3 regions of the Hydrogenovibrio sp. genome follow, and region 2 is predicted to be linked to each of the others. Evidence: predicted binding sites of a transcription regulator. Region 2 holds the regulator's gene; each other region holds the start of a gene.
The links. The regulator PhoB, encoded in region 2, activates phosphate uptake and scavenging genes when phosphate is short. The targets are predictions, from matches to a motif close to GNNTGTCATAAAACTGTCANAT.

Region 1 (6,291 bases), 1.4 Mb from region 2:
GAGGACCAGCTGATTTTGATATTCAGGGTCTGGCCTTTTTTCGATTTATCGGCTTTGATTTTGAGGTTCGCCAATTTTTGCGGGGTCAGCATGAACTCTTCCTCTTCATCGCTGAACTCGATGGCGCCTTTTTTAAACCCCTGCGTGATCGCTTTTAAATAGCTGATGATGGCTTCTTTATCTTGCAGAGATTCGTGTTCGAAGTATTTACTTTTCTTAGCCATACCCTACCTTCTATTGCTACCTATTGCTGTTTCAGCTGTTTGGGGTGGAATTGTTTGGTCATGGGAAAATCGCTGCTGAGCGCAGAGACCATGCCGTCGGCATAGAAAATTGTAACAGCTTCGCCGGGGGTTTGTAGGTTAGATTTACGGCGGCAATTGGCATTGAGTTGGGTGTCGCACTCAAAATTCAATAGACCTTGGCGAAGAAATAACTGTTGGCCTTCGCGGTGACTACGGTGGCCGTTGACGATGGCGAAGATGTGGTTGCGGCGTAAAATGTCGCTGCCGCGTTCGGTTAAAGGCCAGTCGTTGGCGCGGTATTTGGTGCGGAACACATTACCGAATTCGCTGTAGTACATTTCGAAAATTCGACCCTGATTCATTTGTTCGCGAAAGGTCTGGTTGAGTTCGTCGGCACTGTGCGCTACCAGTTTTTCGGCGAACTGATCGTCCAGACCGGCGTGGCTGAAACAATAGCTGCCCGCGAGGTGAATCAAGTCCAGCGATTGGAAAAACCACGCGAACTCGCCGTCCGGCTCTAGGAACAGTTCCTTCGCTTTGGTCACCGCCTGGTAAATCTCCGGCAGGCTTAAACCCTGTTCGCCGCAGGCGAGGATGAAATCATCCTGTTTTTTACGAATCTGTTTCAGTTCTTTATCGATTTTGCTTTTCGGCATGGTGTGTTGCGCGTAGGCCGGAAAGAAATCGAACCAGTCCTCGGATGGAAACAAACGCTGGCGAATCACCGAATCGGCCAGGCCTGGTAGTTTTTCTCCCTGACAATAATGACGGTGGATTTCGGCAAACAAGCTGGCGGTTTTGCGCCCCATGCGGACGAAAAAGTGGGCTTGACGCAGGTCGTCCATAAAGTCGGTCGCCAGCAGCCCGGCGTAAATACGGATGTCGTGGTTACCGGCCAGCAACACCAGGTCGCATTCGGCGTGTTTGAGCTGGGCAATCAGGCGGAACAAGGCCAAGTTGCTCGGCCCTTTGTCGAAGCAGTCGCCGCCGATGATGATTTGTCCGCTGCGCCCCTTCGTGGTGAGGGTAATCTGTTCGACGGTGCTGTCGAGCGTGACCAGATAACTCAGTTTCAGCGAACGTAAAAAAGCGTCGGCATCGGCGTGCAGATCACAGAAAAAATAGGTATCTTTTTTCGGCGCCAGCCAGTTGTCGGTCGGGAATGGCACTTGTGGGTGTGGCTGAGGTTGCCAGGCGGTTGCGGTCGCAGCGTACATAATGAATTCTCCTTAATCAATCATCGACGGATTGGCGCGGGCGCGTTGTTTCCATTCGCCGTGGCAATGCTGCCAATTTTGCGAAGGGGTTCGGTATTCAAAATACAGTGGGCGGGCGTGGTACATGGACTTTTGGGCGATGTCTTCAAACGACAGCAGGCCGAGCAAAAACGCGGCGTGTCGAAAGGAAGCCCCGTGCCCCACGACGATTTTTAAGGTCGGCGATGTTTCCGTTTGTGCCAGTGAGGCGAAGGTTCGGTTGATATGCCCCGCGACACGTTCGCCGGCCGACAGTAAGGATTCCGCGCCGTGTACCGGCAAACGGTAATGGCTGTCGGATTTCCAGTTCAATGGTGGCGCTTCTGTTCTCGGGTCCTGTTCCAGCAGGTACTCGATTTCGGTGACACTCAGGTTTGCCAAAGCGCCGACAGAGCGTTCGTGCAATGTTTCATGTTCAACGACATGACCCTGGAAGCCGGTTTGGCTTTTGAGCTCGCGCTGTAAAATGTCAGCGGTTTGCCAGGCGCGTAAAGAATGCGATGAATCGATTGCCGGATGAATGTTGAGGTTGTGGTCCTGGGCGTAACGATGTACGTCTTCGGCGGCGCGAGCGGCCTGTTGTTGGCCTAAAGTCGTCAGGGCACCGTGTTGTAACGCGCTGGGCGTATTGGGTTTTTGATGGTATTCCCCGTGTCTGAGGAACGCCAAAATGTGCGTCGATTGGTTCATTCCGGCCAGTTTAGAGCCGTTATTTGAAAACCAGGTGATAAGCGGATGACAGTTTTATAACAATTGAGGCAAGGTCGCTTAAAGAGAGGAAATAATAAAGCCCGCTTAGGCGGGCTTTATAGGTGGCGTTGAACGGCTTGGATTACAAGGAGAAGTCGTTGAAATCGTCTTTGCCGACGGTGGAGTCCACCTGGCCGACCAGGTAGGAGCTGATTTCCGACTCCTGCGGGGCGACCTGAACGTTGTCGGACACCAGCCAGTTGTTCATCCACGGTAAAGGGTTGCTCTTCTGTTCGAAAATCGGATCCAATTTCACGGCGCGGATACGGGTATTGGTGATGTACTCGACGTAGTCTTTCAAAATGCCGGCATTCAAACCGATCATGGAGCCGTCTTTGAACAGATACTCGGCCCATTCTTTTTCCTGTTCAGCGGCTTCGCGGAAAATTTGATACACCTTGTCTTCATTTTCCTTGGCGATTTGCATCATTTCCGGGTCGTCTTTACCTTCGCGCATCAAATTAATGATGTGTTGGGTGCCAGACAAATGCAGGGCTTCGTCACGGGCAATCAGCTTAATGACCTTGGCGTTGCCTTCCATCAAGGAGCGCTCGGCGAAGGAGAAGCTGCAGGCGAAGGAAACATAGAAGCGAATGGCTTCCAGTACGTTGACCGATACGATGGTCAGGAATAAGGCGGTTTTCACTTCTTTACGGAAGGCGTCGTCTTTCTCCAAATCGATTTCTTCGGCATACATGCGGTTGGTCAGATAAATCAGGTGGTCGTAATGTTCGGTGACGCTGATAGCACGCTTGACGATTTCGTCATTGGTCACAATGTCGTCGAACACCAAAGCCGGGTCGGATACGATGTTACGGATAATGTGTGTGTAAGAGCGGCTGTGAATGGTTTCCGAGAAAGACCAGGTTTCAATCCAGGTTTCCAGTTCCGGAATGGAGACCAATGGCAGCAGTGCGACGTTCGGCGAACGACCTTGTACCGAATCCAGCAGGGTTTGGTATTTCAGGTTGCTGATGAAAACATGTTTTTCGTGTTCTGGCAGGTCAGCGTATTCTCCTCGATCACTCGATAGGTCGATTTCTTCCGGTCGCCAGAAAAAGCTCAATTGTTTTTCGATCAGTTTTTCAAAAATCGGGTGCTTTTGCTGGTCGTAACGCGCCACATTGACGTTTTGGCCAAAGAACATCGGTTCTTTCAACGCATTGTTGGAAGAACGGCAAAAGGTAGAATAAGTATGTTTATCGTTACAGCTCATAAAGAAGTTTTCCTGCCAAAAATAAGCAAAAATAAAAGGGTTTTCCAGCGTGGAATTTTGATTACGCAATAGAATGAAATTGTAGCGTATTTTTTGCGATGGTGACATCAAGTTTTTGCAACATCGAGTGTGAGCATTGTACGCGAAAAAATTATTATTGCAATTAAGAATTATTATTATTTAATCAGTCTTAAAGGGCCCAAGCCATTCCAATAAAATGATCGTTAAAGCGGGTAAGAAAGAATTGAGCGGTCATTTATTTGTCATTTGAAAGCCGCACCGGTTGGCCGTTTTTTTTGGTAATATAAAAAATAAAACAAAATTTTAACGGACTCTTTTGAGTTGGATTGGGGTCTGTTTTGACTGTGTGGACTGAGATAAATGGGATTTAAAAAAGAATTGAAGTGGTTGAGGGGGCGACGCATTGCTGTGTGCGAACCGGATGCGCAGCGCTTTGCCGATATTGAAAATTTTTTGAAGCGCTATGGCATCAGTGTCGCGGCCTTCAATGACGTGGATGCCGTGGTCGCGGAAATTGAAAAGCGTCGCTATTCCACTCATCGTGTGTACTTGGCGATACTGATTGATTTTCAGTTGGCCGCTCAGGTGGAGGCAGCCTGGCAGGAAACAACGCACGATAATCCCACGATTCTGAAAACCCCGGTGGTATTGATGCGGCGCGATGATGAACTTTCTCAAGCGCTGCCGCTCATTGGCAAAGGTTATTTCCGTTTTCAATTGGCACAACCGGTGCAGCCAAAAGCCATGCTGCGATTGTTGAATCGCTTGAATCGTTGGAAAAAGTGGCGGGAAGAGTTAGCCGTGCCGCCACGCCCCAGTGCGGTGTTGAGCCACTGACTGACTTTTTAATCGGCCGAGTTTAACTTTCCAGCTGGGCTTCCAGTCTTTCCCAGCGTTCAAACGCGCTTTCCAACTCCGCTTCGCAGGCATTCAAACGTTCCAATACCGCCTCATGCCCGGCTTCTTGATAAAACTCGGGTTCGCTGATTTGCATTTGTAATGCTTCTAATTCTCTTTCCAGCGTTTCGATGGTTTCCGGCAAGGCATCGTATTCCCGTTGATCTTTATAACTCAACTTTTTCGGTTTCTTGGTGGGGGTATTGGTGCTGTTTTCACCAGGCCTGGTGGATTCTTTGGTTTTTGTTTGAGTGTCCGTTTTTTGAGCGGGGACGTCGTAGTGCGCCGGTCGCTGGCGCAACCAGTCGTCGTAACCGCCAACGTATTCATTCACCTCGCCCGGTGCGTCGAACACGATGGAACTGGTGACCACGCTGTTTAAAAACGCCCGGTCGTGGCTGACAATGAGCACGGTGCCGGGGTAGTCCAGCAGCAATTCTTCCAGGAGTTCCAGGGTTTCAATGTCCAGGTCGTTGGTGGGTTCGTCCAATACCAGCAGGTTGGACGGTTTGGCGAATACGCGTGCTAAAAGCAGGCGGTTGCGTTCCCCGCCGGATAAGGCCTTGACCGGTTGACGGGCGCGTTCCGGGCTGAACAGGAAGTCGCCTAGGTAGCCCATGATGTGTTTACGCTGACCGTTGATTTCAATGTAATCCGATTCCTCTAATACACTGTCCACAACGGCTTTATTTTCATCGAGCTGGTCGCGGTGCTGGTCAAAGTAAGCAATCTTGAGATTGGTGCCGAGTTTGATGTGGCCGGATTGCGGTGTCAATTGGCCGAGCAGAAGTTTCAGCAAGGTGGATTTTCCGCAACCGTTGGCACCGATAAAACCGATTTTGTCGCCGCGTAAAATCATGGTGGAGAAATGGTCGATGACGGCTTGGTCGGGCCAGGCAAAGGAAATATCGTCCACTTCGATGACTTGTTTACCGGAGTGATTGGCTTGGTTGTATTGCAGGTTGGCTTTGCCTTGTTGCTGGCGGCGCGTCTTGTGGGCTTCGCGCAGTTTTTCCAGTGCTCGAACCCGGCCTTCATTGCGGGTACGGCGCGCTTTGATGCCTTGGCGAATCCAGGCTTCTTCCTGTGCCAGTTTTTTATCGAATTCAGCGTTGGATTTGGCTTCGGATTCCAGTTGAGCGGCTTTGCGCTGCAAGTAGGTGGCGTAGTCGCATTCCCAGTTGTGCAGGTGGCCGCGATCCAGCTCCACAATGCGCGTCGCTAAGGCTTGCAGGAAGGAGCGGTCGTGGGTGATGAATACCAGACTGCAGGATAGGTTTTTCAAAAAGTCTTCCAACCACTGAATGGACGGGATGTCCAAGTGGTTGGTCGGTTCGTCCAGCAAGAGAATGTCCGGGTCCTGAATCAGGGCTTGCGCCAGCAGGACTCGGCGCTTCATCCCGCCGGACAGTTCGGAAAACTCGGCCTCGGCGGGTAGGGATAATTTTGAGATCAGGGTTTCCACTTTTTGATTCAAATCCCAACCATCCTGGTCGTCAATGGCTTGCTGGGTGCGGGTCAATTCGTCTAAGGTTTTTTCGGAGCCTTCTTCGCCCAGTGATGTGGTTAATTGATGAAACCGTTCGATTAATTGACCGATATTGCCCAGGCCTTGTGCGATGATGTGGAAAACACTGCCTTGAGTATCGTTGGGGACTTCTTGTTGCAGTTTGGCGATTTTGACGCCGTCTTGCAAAATCCGGCTGCCATCGTCGGCTTGAAGACTACCTTCAATGACTTTCAGCAAGGTGGATTTGCCTTCGCCATTGCGCCCGACGATACAGACTCGTTCATTGGGTTCGATTTTGAAATCGATGCCGTCCAATAGTGTTTGGGTACCGAAACTGAGTTGCGTGTCGCGTAGGAAAAGCAGTGCCATAAATGTATTAACGCCTTCAAATTTGCC
Region 2 (6,291 bases):
CAAACCTTGGTTGGCGTTGTGTTGCCAACGGCCAGCCCGGGGATTTTTTCGGCCATTATGCTGGGCTTCGGACGCGGCATCGGGGAAACGATGATTGTATTGATGGCCTCCGGCAACACGCCGTTGATGGATGTGAATATTTTCCAAGGCATGCGGACGCTGTCAGCCAACCTGGCGGTGGAAATGCCGGAAGCGGAATTGTATAGCTCGCATTACCGCGTGCTGTTCCTGTCCGGTCTGATCTTGTTTATTTTCACGTTTGTTTTCAATACGCTCGCAGAAGTGGTGCGCGAACGCATGCGCCGTAAGTATGGCTCACTATAAAGGATATTGACATGAAAGAATGGTTCAAAAAAGGCGAACATTGGGTTTGGTTTAGTGCGTCGACTGTCAGTATCAGTGTGGTGTTGGTTGTCGGTTTGCTGTTGATGATTTCCTTCCGAGGGTTGGTGCATTTCTGGCCGCACCCAGTTTATGAATATGAAGTGAAAACTAATAACGGCCACATTGAACAAGTGGTCGGCGAATTGCATGAAGTCAAAAGCAAAGAGTTTAAAGACTCGGATGCCGAGGACGGCATCGTCCGAATCCCGCAATATCTGCTGAAAGTCGGAAACCGTGATGTGTACGGTATTGATTTCCGTTGGATTAACTCGGCCAATATCGTTGGGCGTCAAGACATTTTGGATGATGGCGTCACCGTGGTGGAACGCTATGAGTGGGGGAATGTCTACGGTCATTTGGAGCACATTAAGCAAGATGGCAAAATCATTGCCCGGGGCGACAATGTTTTACCGATGATGCAACAGTTGGTCGACAGTGGTTTGGATTTGCACGATCAGATTCGCTACATCGAAAAAGTTGTGATCGGTGGGATCAACTATCAGCTCGAACAATTACGCTTGGACCAGAAACGTCTGGAAGCGAGCGACGATTATACGGCGCAAAAGCAAGCGGAATTCGACGCTGAACGTACCAAGTTAAAGCAAGCTTTTAACGATCAGCAAGATACGTTGAAGGTGCTGTATCGCCAGTCCAATAATTTGGGTGAGGTCACGTTGCAGATTGCGGGTAATAAGTTTATCCACGTTCCGGTTAAATCGATTGTGCGTTTCTGGCAGCCGAACAATATGACGTTTGCCGAACAGGTTGGATTCTTCTTTACGTCCATCGGGCATTTCTTGATTGACGATCCGCGTGAAGCGAACACCGAAGGCGGCGTTTTCCCGGCGATTGTCGGGACGGTGACCATGGTTATTTTGATGGCCATTTTCGTGACCCCGATGGGCGTGATTGCCGCCGTTTATATGAGCGAATACGCCAAAGACGGCATTTTGCTGAGAACGGTGCGAATTTCCATTAATAACCTGGCGGGGGTGCCGTCTATCGTGTTCGGTATCTTTGGCCTCGGGTTCTTCGTTTACATTATCGGCGGCAGTATTGACGAACTTTTCTATAGTTATGCCTTGCCGAGTCCGACCTTCGGGACACCGGCGTTGCTGTGGGCGTCCTTGACCATGGCGCTGTTGACCCTGCCGGTGGTGATTGTTTCCACGCAGGAAGGCTTGTCCCGTATTCCACGTGCCTTGCGTGAGGGCGGCCTGGCGTTGGGCGCAACCAAGTCCGAAACCATTATGAAAATTGTCCTGCCGATGTCGATGCCGGCGATTATGACCGGTTTGATTCTGGCGGTGGCACGTGCCGCGGGCGAAGTGGCACCGCTGATGTTGGTGGGTGTAGTCAAATTGGCACCGGAACTGCCGATTGATTTGAACGCACCGTTTATTCACTTGGACCGTAAGTTCATGCACCTGGGTTTCCATATCTACGACGTCGGCTTCCAAAGCCCGAACGTTGAAGCGTCTCAGCCGCTGGTTTATGCCACGTCTTTATTGTTGGTGTTGATTATCGTCGGTTTGAACCTCGGAGCGATCACGATCCGTAATAAGCTGAGAGAGAAGTACAAAGCCCTGGATAACTAATGGCCTGATGGAAAATGGCCAGGCCTGGTGGATTATTGCAATAGAATTTTAGAATAGGAATGTTGTTATGACTGAACAGAATATGAATATTTCGATTGACCGTGATCATCGTGGTATGCACTTGGACAACGAAAAAATGGCGATTGAAGTGAAGGATTGGAATTTGTTTTACGGTTCCAAGCAAGCCCTGCAAAACATCAATATGAAACTGCCGCAAAACCGGGTAACAGCCTTTATCGGGCCGTCCGGTTGCGGGAAGTCCACTTTATTGCGCTGTTTTAATCGTATGAACGATTTGATCGACATTGTACGTGTGGAAGGCGATATGCTGCTGCACGGCGATGACATGTACAGCAAGCATATGGATGTGGCGGCATTGCGCCGTCGTGTGGGCATGGTGTTCCAAAAACCGAATCCTTTCCCAAAATCCATTTACGAGAACGTCTGTTACGGTTTGCGCTTGCAAGGCATTAGTGATAAGAATGTTTTGGATGAAACGGTGGAATGGGCTCTGAAAGGGGCGGGACTTTGGGAAGAAGTCAAAGACCGTTTGGAAGAGAATGCTTTGGGCATGTCCGGTGGTCAGCAGCAGCGTCTGTGTATTGCGCGTGCCATTGCCATCAAGCCGGAAGTTTTGTTGTTGGACGAGCCGACATCGGCTTTGGACCCGATTTCCACCTTGGCGATTGAAGAGTTGATTTTCGAGCTGAAAAAGGACTTCACCATTTTGATCGTCACGCACAACATGCAGCAGGCGGCACGTGTGTCGGACTATACCGCATTCATGTACATGGGAGATTTGATCGAATATACCGATACCGACTCTCTGTTCACGAATCCGCAAGTAAAACGCACCGAAGATTACATTTCCGGTCGTTATGGTTAAGTGAAATTGCATTAGGTTGAGTATCGTTATAAGAACAATCAGGAGAATCATCACATGGAAAAACAAGAATTCAGCTCACACATTTCGGAAATGCTGAACCGTAATCTGGAAGATTTGTTCAACCACATTCTGGAAATGGGAGGGATGGTTGAGCGTCAGTTCGAAACGGCGTTGGTCGCTTTAGGCAGCGGCGATACCGAAAAAGCGGTGGAAATCATCGCGTTTGACAAAGCGATTAACAAAGCGGAAATGGAAATCGACCGTTTGTGTGCGAAAGTATTGGCGCGCCAGCAACCGACGGCTTCCGATTTGCGTTTGATTATTGCCGCCATTCGCATCGCCATCGACCTGGAACGTATGGGCGACGAGATTGTTAAAATCGCGAAAATGGTCATCGTGTTCGGAAAAGAGCATGAAGTGAAGTGCGCCGAATTGCCGGGCTATGTTGAGTTGATGGATATTTCGACTCGCTCCAACGCCATGTTGAAAACCGCTTTGGATTCGTTTGCTCGTGTTTCCACTGAAGGGTCTGGTAAAATCATTCAGGAAGAAGAATTGATCGATGACATTTTTGCCAAAGCCATGGTGGATTTGAAAACCTCTCTGAAAGAAATGCCGGATCAAGTAGAATGTTTGATGGAAATGATCATTGCGTTGCGCGCATCCGAGCGTGTATCGGATCATGCCCGAAACATTGTGGAAAGTATCATCTACCTGGTTCAGGGGATGGATATGCGTAACCTAGACAGTGATCGTTTGGATGAATTTCTAAACACGCTGGAATCTTAGTGAGAAAGACTTATGACAGAGCAATGCATTTTAGTGGTTGAAGATGAAGCCGCGATTCGAGACATGTTGAATTTCACCTTAACAGCAGCGAATTACAAAGTCATCGAAGCCCCGAATGCAGAGCAAGGCTGGAAAATGTTGTTGGAGCACCAGCCGGATTGCGTATTGTTGGACTGGATGCTGCCGGGGGTTTCCGGTGTTTCGCTGGCTCAGCGTATCCGTCAAAACGACCAGATCGCCAGTACGCCCATTCTTATGCTGACGGCGCGTGGGGAAGAAAACGATCAGGTGCAAGGCTTTGAAGCCGGAGCCGACGATTACGTGGTCAAACCTTTTTCGCCGCGTGCGTTGGTGGCGCGCGTCAAAGCGCTTTTGCGCCGTCAATCGCCTGAAAAGAATGCCTTGGATGTGGTTCGAACCGGCGATTTGAAACTGGATTTGTCCAGTTACCGTTTTACAGTCAATGACCAAGAAGTTAAACTTGGGCCAACAGAGTTCAAGTTAATGCACTTTTTTATGACGCACTCCAACCGGGTTTATACACGGGTCCAACTATTGGATCAGGTCTGGGGGGAGAATGTTGTGGTCGAGGAAAGAACGGTCGATGTTCACATTCGACGTCTCAGAAAACTATTGGAGCCCGTCGGGGCCTCTGATACGATTCAAACCGTGAGAGGTGCTGGCTATCGTTTCTCTGTTGATTAAGAGGAAAACGATTCAGTGTCAAAAGGAATTACGCGGGAACTCACCTGGATCATCACCAGTGTTTGGTTGGCACTGTTCATCGCATGGGTGACCGATTGGTGGATGGCCACGTTTGTCGGTTATGTGCTGTTCTACATGGCTCGTCAGCTTTACAGTATCTATCGTTTCGAACTTTGGATGAAAGGCACGCCCAATGTGTCTTATCCGCCTGGCTCCGGATTATGGGGTGAACTGGGGTACCTAGTCTCACGTAAACAGCGCTCGCTGGAAAAACACGCCGACCTGCAATTTTATAAATCCGAACAATTTCTCGCCGCCTCCATGACGGTGCCGGACGCCATTATTTCGCTCAACGAAGCCAATCAAATTGAATGGTTCAATAATTCCGCCAAAAAACTGTTTAAGCTGAAACACAGCGATACGCACCGCAAAATCGAAAACCTATTACGGCACCCGGACTTCATTCGATACCTCAAAGCGGGTGTCTATGACAAATCGGTGATTTTGTCGTCGTTGAACGGCATTCAGCGGGTGTTCAGTTTAAAGTTGTTTCCGTATTTTCAGGCGCATAAGCTGCTGATTGTTAAAGACATTCACGAACTCTACAATTTGGCGCAAATTCGCCGTGATTTCATTGCCAATGCCTCGCACGAATTGCGCACGCCCTTAACCGTTTTAAACGGTTATATCGAAGTGATGATGGACGGTCAGGAGCCGGATTCGATTTGGGAAAAGCCGCTGGAACAGATGCATAATCAATCGGAGCGCATGCAGTCCATTATCAACGACCTTTTGACGTTATCGGCGATGGAATCGGAGACACTGGTGGATAAAGAGAAAACCGTCCCCATTGCACAAATTCTCAAAAAGATGGAGCAAGATGCCACCCAGATGAGTCAGGGGAAACACACCTTTACGTTCGAGTTGGACGAAAGCTTGGCCTTGAAAGGCTATGAGGAACCGTTGAAAAGTGTGTTGATGAATCTGATTTCCAATGCCATTCGTTATACGCCGGACGGAGGGGAAATCACCGTGCGCTGGTATGAAGATGAAAAAGGGCCGCATTTTCAGGTGGAAGATACCGGCATCGGAATTTCTCAGGAACACATCAGTCGTTTGACGGAGCGTTTTTACCGAGTGGATACGGCGCGTTCACGCGACACAGGTGGAACCGGTTTGGGGTTGGCTATTGTCAAACATATCTTGGAGCGCCATGAGGCCAAGCTGGTGATTAAAAGCCAATATGGCAAAGGCTCAACTTTCCGTTGTGATTTTCCGCGTAAGAAAGCGGTGCATTAACATAAGTAGCGGTGTTGGTTGGAAGGTTAATCAACAAAGAAAATGCCCAGGCCTGGCGGGAATGATGGAATCACCAGGCCTGGTTGAAATGAATGTTCAGTTGACGCTTCGAAAGGGGGATGGCTTACGGCAACATCATTTTAGGGTAACATCATCCCGCGGATGGTGAAGTAAATCATCGCGGCGAGAATGCCGGAAACCGGCACGGTAATCACCCAGGCGGCGACGATTTTCAAGAAAGCGGAGCGCTTGACCAATTCTTTTTGATACACCTTATTCAACGATTTACGTTCTTTTTTGGACAGCTCCACTTCGGCTTTATGTTGTTTGAGTTCCGCCAGCATGGTTTTCTTTTCTTGCAAGCTCGCGTTGCTGAAACGGTCGATGTATTGTTCGATTTCCGCTTGATTAACCCCCTCGTGGTGGTCACGAATCTGTTGCAGGGTCTTGGCGTAGTTACGTTTCAGGTATTCACGCAGGAAGCCGACACCAAAAATCCCGCCCACGGCAATGTGGGTGGAGCTGACCGGCAAGCCCAATTGCGAGGCAAGAATCACTGTGATGGCGGCCGCCATGGCAATCGAGAAGGCCCGCATTTGATCCAGTTCGGTGATTTCCGAACCGACGGTT
Region 3 (6,291 bases), 1.7 Mb from region 2:
AACACAAAACCAATCGCGTGGAACATGACTTGCATTTGAGCTTTCAAAGTGGGGAAGAGTTGGATGTTAAGCGTGTTCGTGATCGAGAAAAAGTAATTGATTTTTTTGCGTGAATTGGCAAGCTTTAAGTCGTTATAAGCTTACACAGAACGGCCTGAAACTGTTTCAAGCCGTACGAATTTTAGATTTAGATGGTATGTATCACTCTGGATAAATGCGGTCTCTTATCTTTTTGAGTTCTTCTATTTTAGTTCTTGCTTGATCTTGCGAGTCCGTTATATCCAATAAAATATAGCCACCTTGGCTTCTATTCTTAAAAATTTTTATATTTGCATCAATCATTTCATCAAATTTTTGCTGATGGAATCGTTTTTGATGTGGGCTCCATAAAATAGCCCATTTTTCTGAAATATCATTCAAAACGACTTCTCCAATTATTTTCCTTTCAACGCTTCACTCACAATCGCTTGCGCTTCTTTTAAAATCTCATCCAAGTGCGCTTGGCCTTTAAAGCTTTCGGCGTAGATTTTATAGATGTCTTCGGTGCCGGATGGACGGGCGGCGAACCAGCCGTTTTCGGTGGTGATTTTCAGGCCACCGATGGCCGCGCCGTTGCCCGGAGCATGGGTGAGTTTGTCCAGAATCGGTTCGCCCGCCAAAGTGTCGGCTTTGACCATATCCGGTGAGAGATTTTTCAAAATCGCTTTCTGTTCACGGTTGGCCGGTGCGTCGATGCGGCTGTACACCGGGTGGCCGAATTGTTCGGTCAGTTCCTGATACAGTTGCCCTGGATCTTTGCCGGTGACGGCGGTGATTTCCGCCGCCAATAAATTCATAATAATGCCGTCCTTGTCGGTGCTCCAGACGGTACCGTCCATTTTCAAGAAAGACGCCCCGGCGGATTCTTCGCCACCAAAAGCATAGTCGCCGGACACCAATCCGTCCACAAACCATTTGAAACCGACCGGCACTTCCGCCAGGGTTTTGCCCAAAGAGGCGACGACGCGGTCAATCATCGAGCTGGACACCAGTGTTTTACCGATTTTAACGTCCGCCGACCAATTCGGGCGGTGGGTCAACAGGTATTGGATGGCGACGGCGAGATAGTGGTTCGGGTTCATCAAACCGACCGAAGGGGTGACGATGCCGTGGCGGTCGGTGTCGGTGTCGTTGCCGAAGGCGATGTCGTAGTCGTCTTTCAGGGCAATCAAGCTGGCCATGGCGTAAGGCGAGGAGCAGTCCATACGGATTTTGCCGTCCTTATCCACGGTCATGAAAGAGAAGGTCGGGTCGACGTGTTTGTTGACGATTTCCAGATTCAGGCCGTAATGGTCGGCGATCGGTTGCCAGTAATCCACCGCCGCGCCGCCGAGCGGGTCAATGCCGAGCTTGAGTCCGGCGTCTTTGATGGCTTTCATATCGACGATTTTGTCGAGGTCTTTGACATACGGCATGATGAGGTCTTCGGCTTTGACGAATTCCGAAGCCATTGCTTCGGCCAGCGGCATACGGTTGATGGCTTGCATGTCGGACATGAGGATTTCATTGGCGCGGTCTTGAATCACGGAGGTGGCGTCGGTGTCGGCCGGGCCGCCGTTTGGCGGGTTGTATTTAAAGCCGCCGTCTTCCGGCGGGTTATGCGATGGCGTGATAATGACGCCGTCGGCCATGTTGTCGGTGCGGTTTTCGTTGTAGGTGAGAATGGCGTGCGAGATGACCGGTGTGGGCGTGTAACGGCCTTTGCCTTGGATAATCACGTTCAGACTGTTGCCGGCAAAGACTTCGATGGCGGTGGCGTGGGCGGCTTCCGACAGGGCGTGGCTGTCCATGCCGATGTAGATTGGGCCGGTGATGCCTTGGGCATCGCGGTATTCGACAATCGCTTGTGAAATGGCGGCGATGTGGTTTTCATTGAAGGCGGTTTTGCTGGCGCTGCCACGGTGGCCGGAGGTGCCGAAGGCCACCGCCTGATCCGGATTGCTGGCATCGGGAATCAGGTTGTAGTAGTCGGTCATCAGTTTGGGAATGTTTTCCAGAATGGATTGTGGGGCAGGTTTTCCGGCGTAGGGAGACAGAGACATAGCGCATCCTTCATAAGTGATTTTGTGCAACGATTGGTTTCATTATAGCCATGCGGTTTGAAAAAATCATGCCGAATCCGCGCCTTTCATAAAGCTGTCAAACAAACCGAAAAACCATTGCCTTTTAAAGGGTATAAAGGCCTGGTTTAACGGTTTTGATGACTTTTTGAAATTAATTTTATTAATCACTGGATTTCATGTCAGGAGGGGCTAAAATAGAGAGTGTTATTATGTAACAAAATGTAATGATAAAAATGTAAAGATGTAACCGACGCGGGTTATCTCGGAACATCTAAGTGAATATTCCAGCAACCTGTAGCGACCCCGTATTTTTTGACGATGAATCAACGAACTCTCACAAACACATGGCCGAAGCCATGGCTTCGGCCTTTTCACCCTGACACGATGTCCTGGCGACATTTGTGGCTGGCGTTCGTGTTGCTGTTCGCGCAGACGGCGGCTCTTCTGCACGCCGAGATTCATCCGTTCCATGAACACACGGAAGTGTGTAATGCCTTTGACGGCGTGGAGCACCAAGCCAGTGCCTTCACGCCGAGTTTCGAGCTGCCGCAGACGCCTGTTTACCGGAATGTGTGGCGCCCGGATTCCATCTTGTCGTTTGCCGCGACCTTTGCGGCGGTCTATTTCAGCCGTGCTCCGCCGGTTCCTTTTCAGATTTAAATCTTAAACTCTCTTGTTTGAAATGTTTGCACGCTTTGCTTATGCAAAGGCGTGTTTGTATCTGAATGAAACTCTGAAAAGGAATAATAATAGTTATGTCTATTGTACAAAAAACACAGTTGGGGTTAGTGTCCGCATTGACGCTTGCCCTGCTAACGGGTTGTGGCGGTTCGTCTTCCAGCGGTTCTGGTGGCGGCGATAATCCTGAAACGAATGATGTTTTGCCGGATGGTTTAACGCTGTCATTTGTGGATGCCAGCTCACCAAAATACATTGCTTATAACACGACGACGGAAACCTCTGTCGATTTAAATGATTTAGCCGCATCAAGCGGGGATTCGGCGGTTCAAAAGTTGGCCATTAGCGATACCAGTACCATCGGTTTTTTCTATAACTGGGCGGATTTCCGCATGGTGGACGGCGTAGCGGCCACCGATATGAAGTATCTGTTAATGAAGCCTTCTTACACTTATCAATCCGGTGCGACGATTGACAGCGATCAATTTGTGCAACTGGTGCATTTTCATGGTGAAGACTTAGCGGCACACAGTGCGGATGAGTTTGCTAACCCTGAAGTGGGCAGTGCTAGAGAAGCGGCATTGATTCGCTTGAATGATAGCGTGGCCGACCAGCAAACGTTGGAAAACGAAGTGGCACCGGCTTTGCCGGGTGACCAAACATTATGCCGAGCTTATGTGGACCCTTACCTGAAGTTTGAACATGAAAATGAACATGAGCATGAAGCCGCGGAAGTTGAGCACGATCACGGTGATTTGATTCATTTTGCGCTGACGGAATCCGGTCGGATGTATTTCTATAAGGAAAATGCCAGCGAAGAGTTGGAAAGTGCGCAACCGTTTGTTGAGTTAGACGGTGTTTCGAGTATTTCGGATTGCAGCCGTACGACGATTGCGCATGCCAGCGATGACGGGGTGTTGGTCTTTATTCCGGATGTGCAAAAGTTATATCTGGTGGACAACCACGGCGCCGATTATCACCAGCATTCGGTATGGGATCTGGCCGATATTTTGCCAGCCGGCTTCCATGCTGACTTGATGGCGGCAATCGGCGAAGGTTCCGAGCACGACCATGACCATGAGCACGAAGAGTAATTTCGGTTGAAGACATTTCGTCAAATAGCAAAAACGGCCAGGCCTGGTCGTTTTTGTCATTTCGCTATGGTTAAAGCGTTTTATCAAAACCTTTATGGAAAACCGACTGACCAAGGCCGACGTTGGCAACTGGAAAGTCGGTTTTCCGCAGGGGTTTTATGAACTGGGAAGTTTAAATGAGAGTAATGGGTTCTAAAATATTTTCCGTTTCGATGTTGTTCGCCGTTTTGGCAAGTGGTCAGGCCGCGGCACAAGATGGCGGGCAAAAAGTTCAGTTGGATGCGATTCAAGTCGAAGAATCCTTGATGGACGATTCCGATGCACAGCGCCAGACAATCAAAACCGACCCGGAAAGTCGTCGTGCCACCGGCAATACCTTAGGCGATTATCTGGATGACCAGCCTAATGTGGAGTCGGCCAGTTACGGACCGGGCGTGGGAAGGCCGGTGATTCGAGGCATGGACGGTTATCGAGTGAAAATTCTGCAAAACGATACCGAAGTATCCGATTTGTCGGCGATGAGTTCGGATCATGCCGTCGGCGTCATGCCGAAGGCCTCGGAACGCATTGAATTGTTGAAAGGCCCTGCGTCGGTTTTGTATGGTGCAAATGCTGGCGGCATTGTGCGTTTGGTGGATGACGAAGAAAGTTTTTCGCCGAAGAAAGGGCTGCATGGAAAACTGCAGGGCTCGGCCGCAGATAATAATGATGCACGTAATCTCGGCGCGGTTCTGTCAGCGGCCGGAGAAGCTTTTTCGGTGCATTTGTCGGGGTTTAAAAGCCAGACGGAAGATTATACCGACGGTGACGGAAATAAAATCTGGAATTCGGATGTTCTGACGGAACAGGGCAAGGTGGTGGCCGGTTATCAATATCGCCCGACCGGCCGTGTGGCGGTTTCGTATCAGTATTTGCACAAGGATTACGGCATTCCGAATCGTACGACTGAAGCCACTCGCATTGATATGACCAGTAAAACGTATGGCCTGAAAATCGAAGAGTTGGACTTGAGCAAGCATATCGACCGTTTGCAGTTTGATCTGAACTACACCGACTATCTGCATGATGAAACCGAGGGCGACGAGCGGGACGGGCTGTTCGGGCAAAAAACCACGGAGGCGAATCTGACGATGGATTACGGTGTCGGAAAATGGTTGGGAACGGTGATTGTGGGCTATCGTCAAAACGATTTACAGGTATGCCACGAGCACGGCGGTTGTGAAAAATTCACCAAGGCGGATCGTACCGGTGGACCGCTCGGCACATCGGTTTTGAATTATTACAACGCGACCGGCTTGCCTTACAGTCATGGTAACCCCATGCCGGATACCGATACACAAACCGGACACGTCGGCATTTTGGCGGAAAGACCGGTGGGGGATAGCGACGCGGTGTTAAGTTTAGGGGCGCACCTTGAAGTGAGAAATCTGGAAGCCAACCCGGATAATATTCAACAAACCTGGGTGTATCCGCCATCGCTGGACCCGGATTATTACAACACGGATACCGACTGGGCGGCGAGTTTGTCTGCCGGCTGGGAGCAGCCGTTATCGAAAGGTTTGAAAACCTCGCTGAACTTAAGCTATCTGGAACGCTTGCCAAGTGCGGATGAATTGTATTGGAACGGTTTCCATCACGCGACTGACAGTTATATTTTTGGGAATCGTGATTTAAACAAAGAAAAATCCTTAAACTTGGATTGGGATACCGATTGGCAAAATGACACGGGAAGGCTGCAAGTCAGTGCGTTTTTCTATCGCTTTTGGGATTACATTTATCAGCAGACGTTATACGACGACCAAGGACAAGTCGTGACCGATCCGTTTCACTTGAGCCCCGTGTGGGAGACCCAACAGACGGATGCGATATTTTATGGCGGTTCCGTGGCGTACGATTGGAATGTGGTTCGCTTGAATTCAGTGCCATTGGTTTTACAAAACCAGTTTGATGCGCTGCGAGCAGAAAAAGTCAGCGGCGGCAATTTACCGAGAACCGCACCGATGAGTTGGTTGATTGGTTTGAATTACGCACCAGACCAATGGACCGCCAGCTTGAGTTTGAAGCATGTCTTTGAAGCCACGGAAGTAGCGGAGCATGAAGCCGAAACGCCCGGTTATAACTGGCTGAAATTGTATTTGGACTGGAAACCGAAAACGCAGTATGGAAACTGGGTTTTATGGATGAAGGGTGATAATTTGTTAGATGAATACGCGCAAAACCATATTTCTTTCTTGAAGGATTATGCGCCTTTGATTGGCCGTCAATTTTCGGTCGGAGTTCAGTTGGACTTTTAAATCAGGGCGGAAAGAAAAGCGTTCTAAAATCCTAAGGAGAAGTAATGTTAAAAAAGAAACTCGTGTCTGCGATTCTGTTGGCCAGTGGCGCGTCGGTGAACGTGTCCTGGGCGGAAGACAGCA

Region 1: AC0KH7_RS09255 (histidine phosphatase family protein) is a predicted target of PhoB. The motif match lies at 2,235-2,256, and genes of this name have one in related genera.
Region 3: pgm (phosphoglucomutase (alpha-D-glucose-1,6-bisphosphate-dependent)) is a predicted target of PhoB. The motif match lies at 2,163-2,184, and genes of this name have one in related genera.

Annotation. Positions count from the first base shown of each region.
Region 1 is NZ_OZ223196.1:1,935,532-1,941,822, reverse strand. It holds gene AC0KH7_RS09265 (amphi-Trp domain-containing protein) at 1-224, opposite strand, end outside; gene AC0KH7_RS09260 (metallophosphoesterase) at 245-1,462, opposite strand; gene AC0KH7_RS09255 (histidine phosphatase family protein) at 1,475-2,191, opposite strand; gene nrdB (class Ia ribonucleoside-diphosphate reductase subunit beta) at 2,334-3,467, opposite strand; gene AC0KH7_RS09245 (hypothetical protein) at 3,849-4,325, shown strand; gene AC0KH7_RS09240 (ATP-binding cassette domain-containing protein) at 4,348-6,264, opposite strand.
Region 2 is NZ_OZ223196.1:564,520-570,810, forward strand. It holds gene AC0KH7_RS02665 (ABC transporter permease subunit) at 1-324, shown strand, start outside; gene pstA (phosphate ABC transporter permease PstA) at 336-1,982, shown strand; gene pstB (phosphate ABC transporter ATP-binding protein PstB) at 2,050-2,868, shown strand; gene phoU (phosphate signaling complex protein PhoU) at 2,923-3,657, shown strand; gene phoB (phosphate regulon transcriptional regulator PhoB) at 3,670-4,362, shown strand; gene phoR (phosphate regulon sensor histidine kinase PhoR) at 4,378-5,661, shown strand; gene AC0KH7_RS02695 (inorganic phosphate transporter) at 5,802-6,291, opposite strand, start outside.
Region 3 is NZ_OZ223196.1:2,269,451-2,275,741, reverse strand. It holds gene AC0KH7_RS10745 (hypothetical protein) at 1-113, shown strand, start outside; gene AC0KH7_RS10740 (hypothetical protein) at 202-420, opposite strand; gene pgm (phosphoglucomutase (alpha-D-glucose-1,6-bisphosphate-dependent)) at 435-2,081, opposite strand; gene AC0KH7_RS10730 (hypothetical protein) at 2,487-2,762, shown strand; gene AC0KH7_RS10725 (hypothetical protein) at 2,858-3,874, shown strand; gene AC0KH7_RS10720 (TonB-dependent receptor) at 4,051-6,168, shown strand; gene AC0KH7_RS10715 (TonB-dependent receptor) at 6,213-6,291, shown strand, end outside.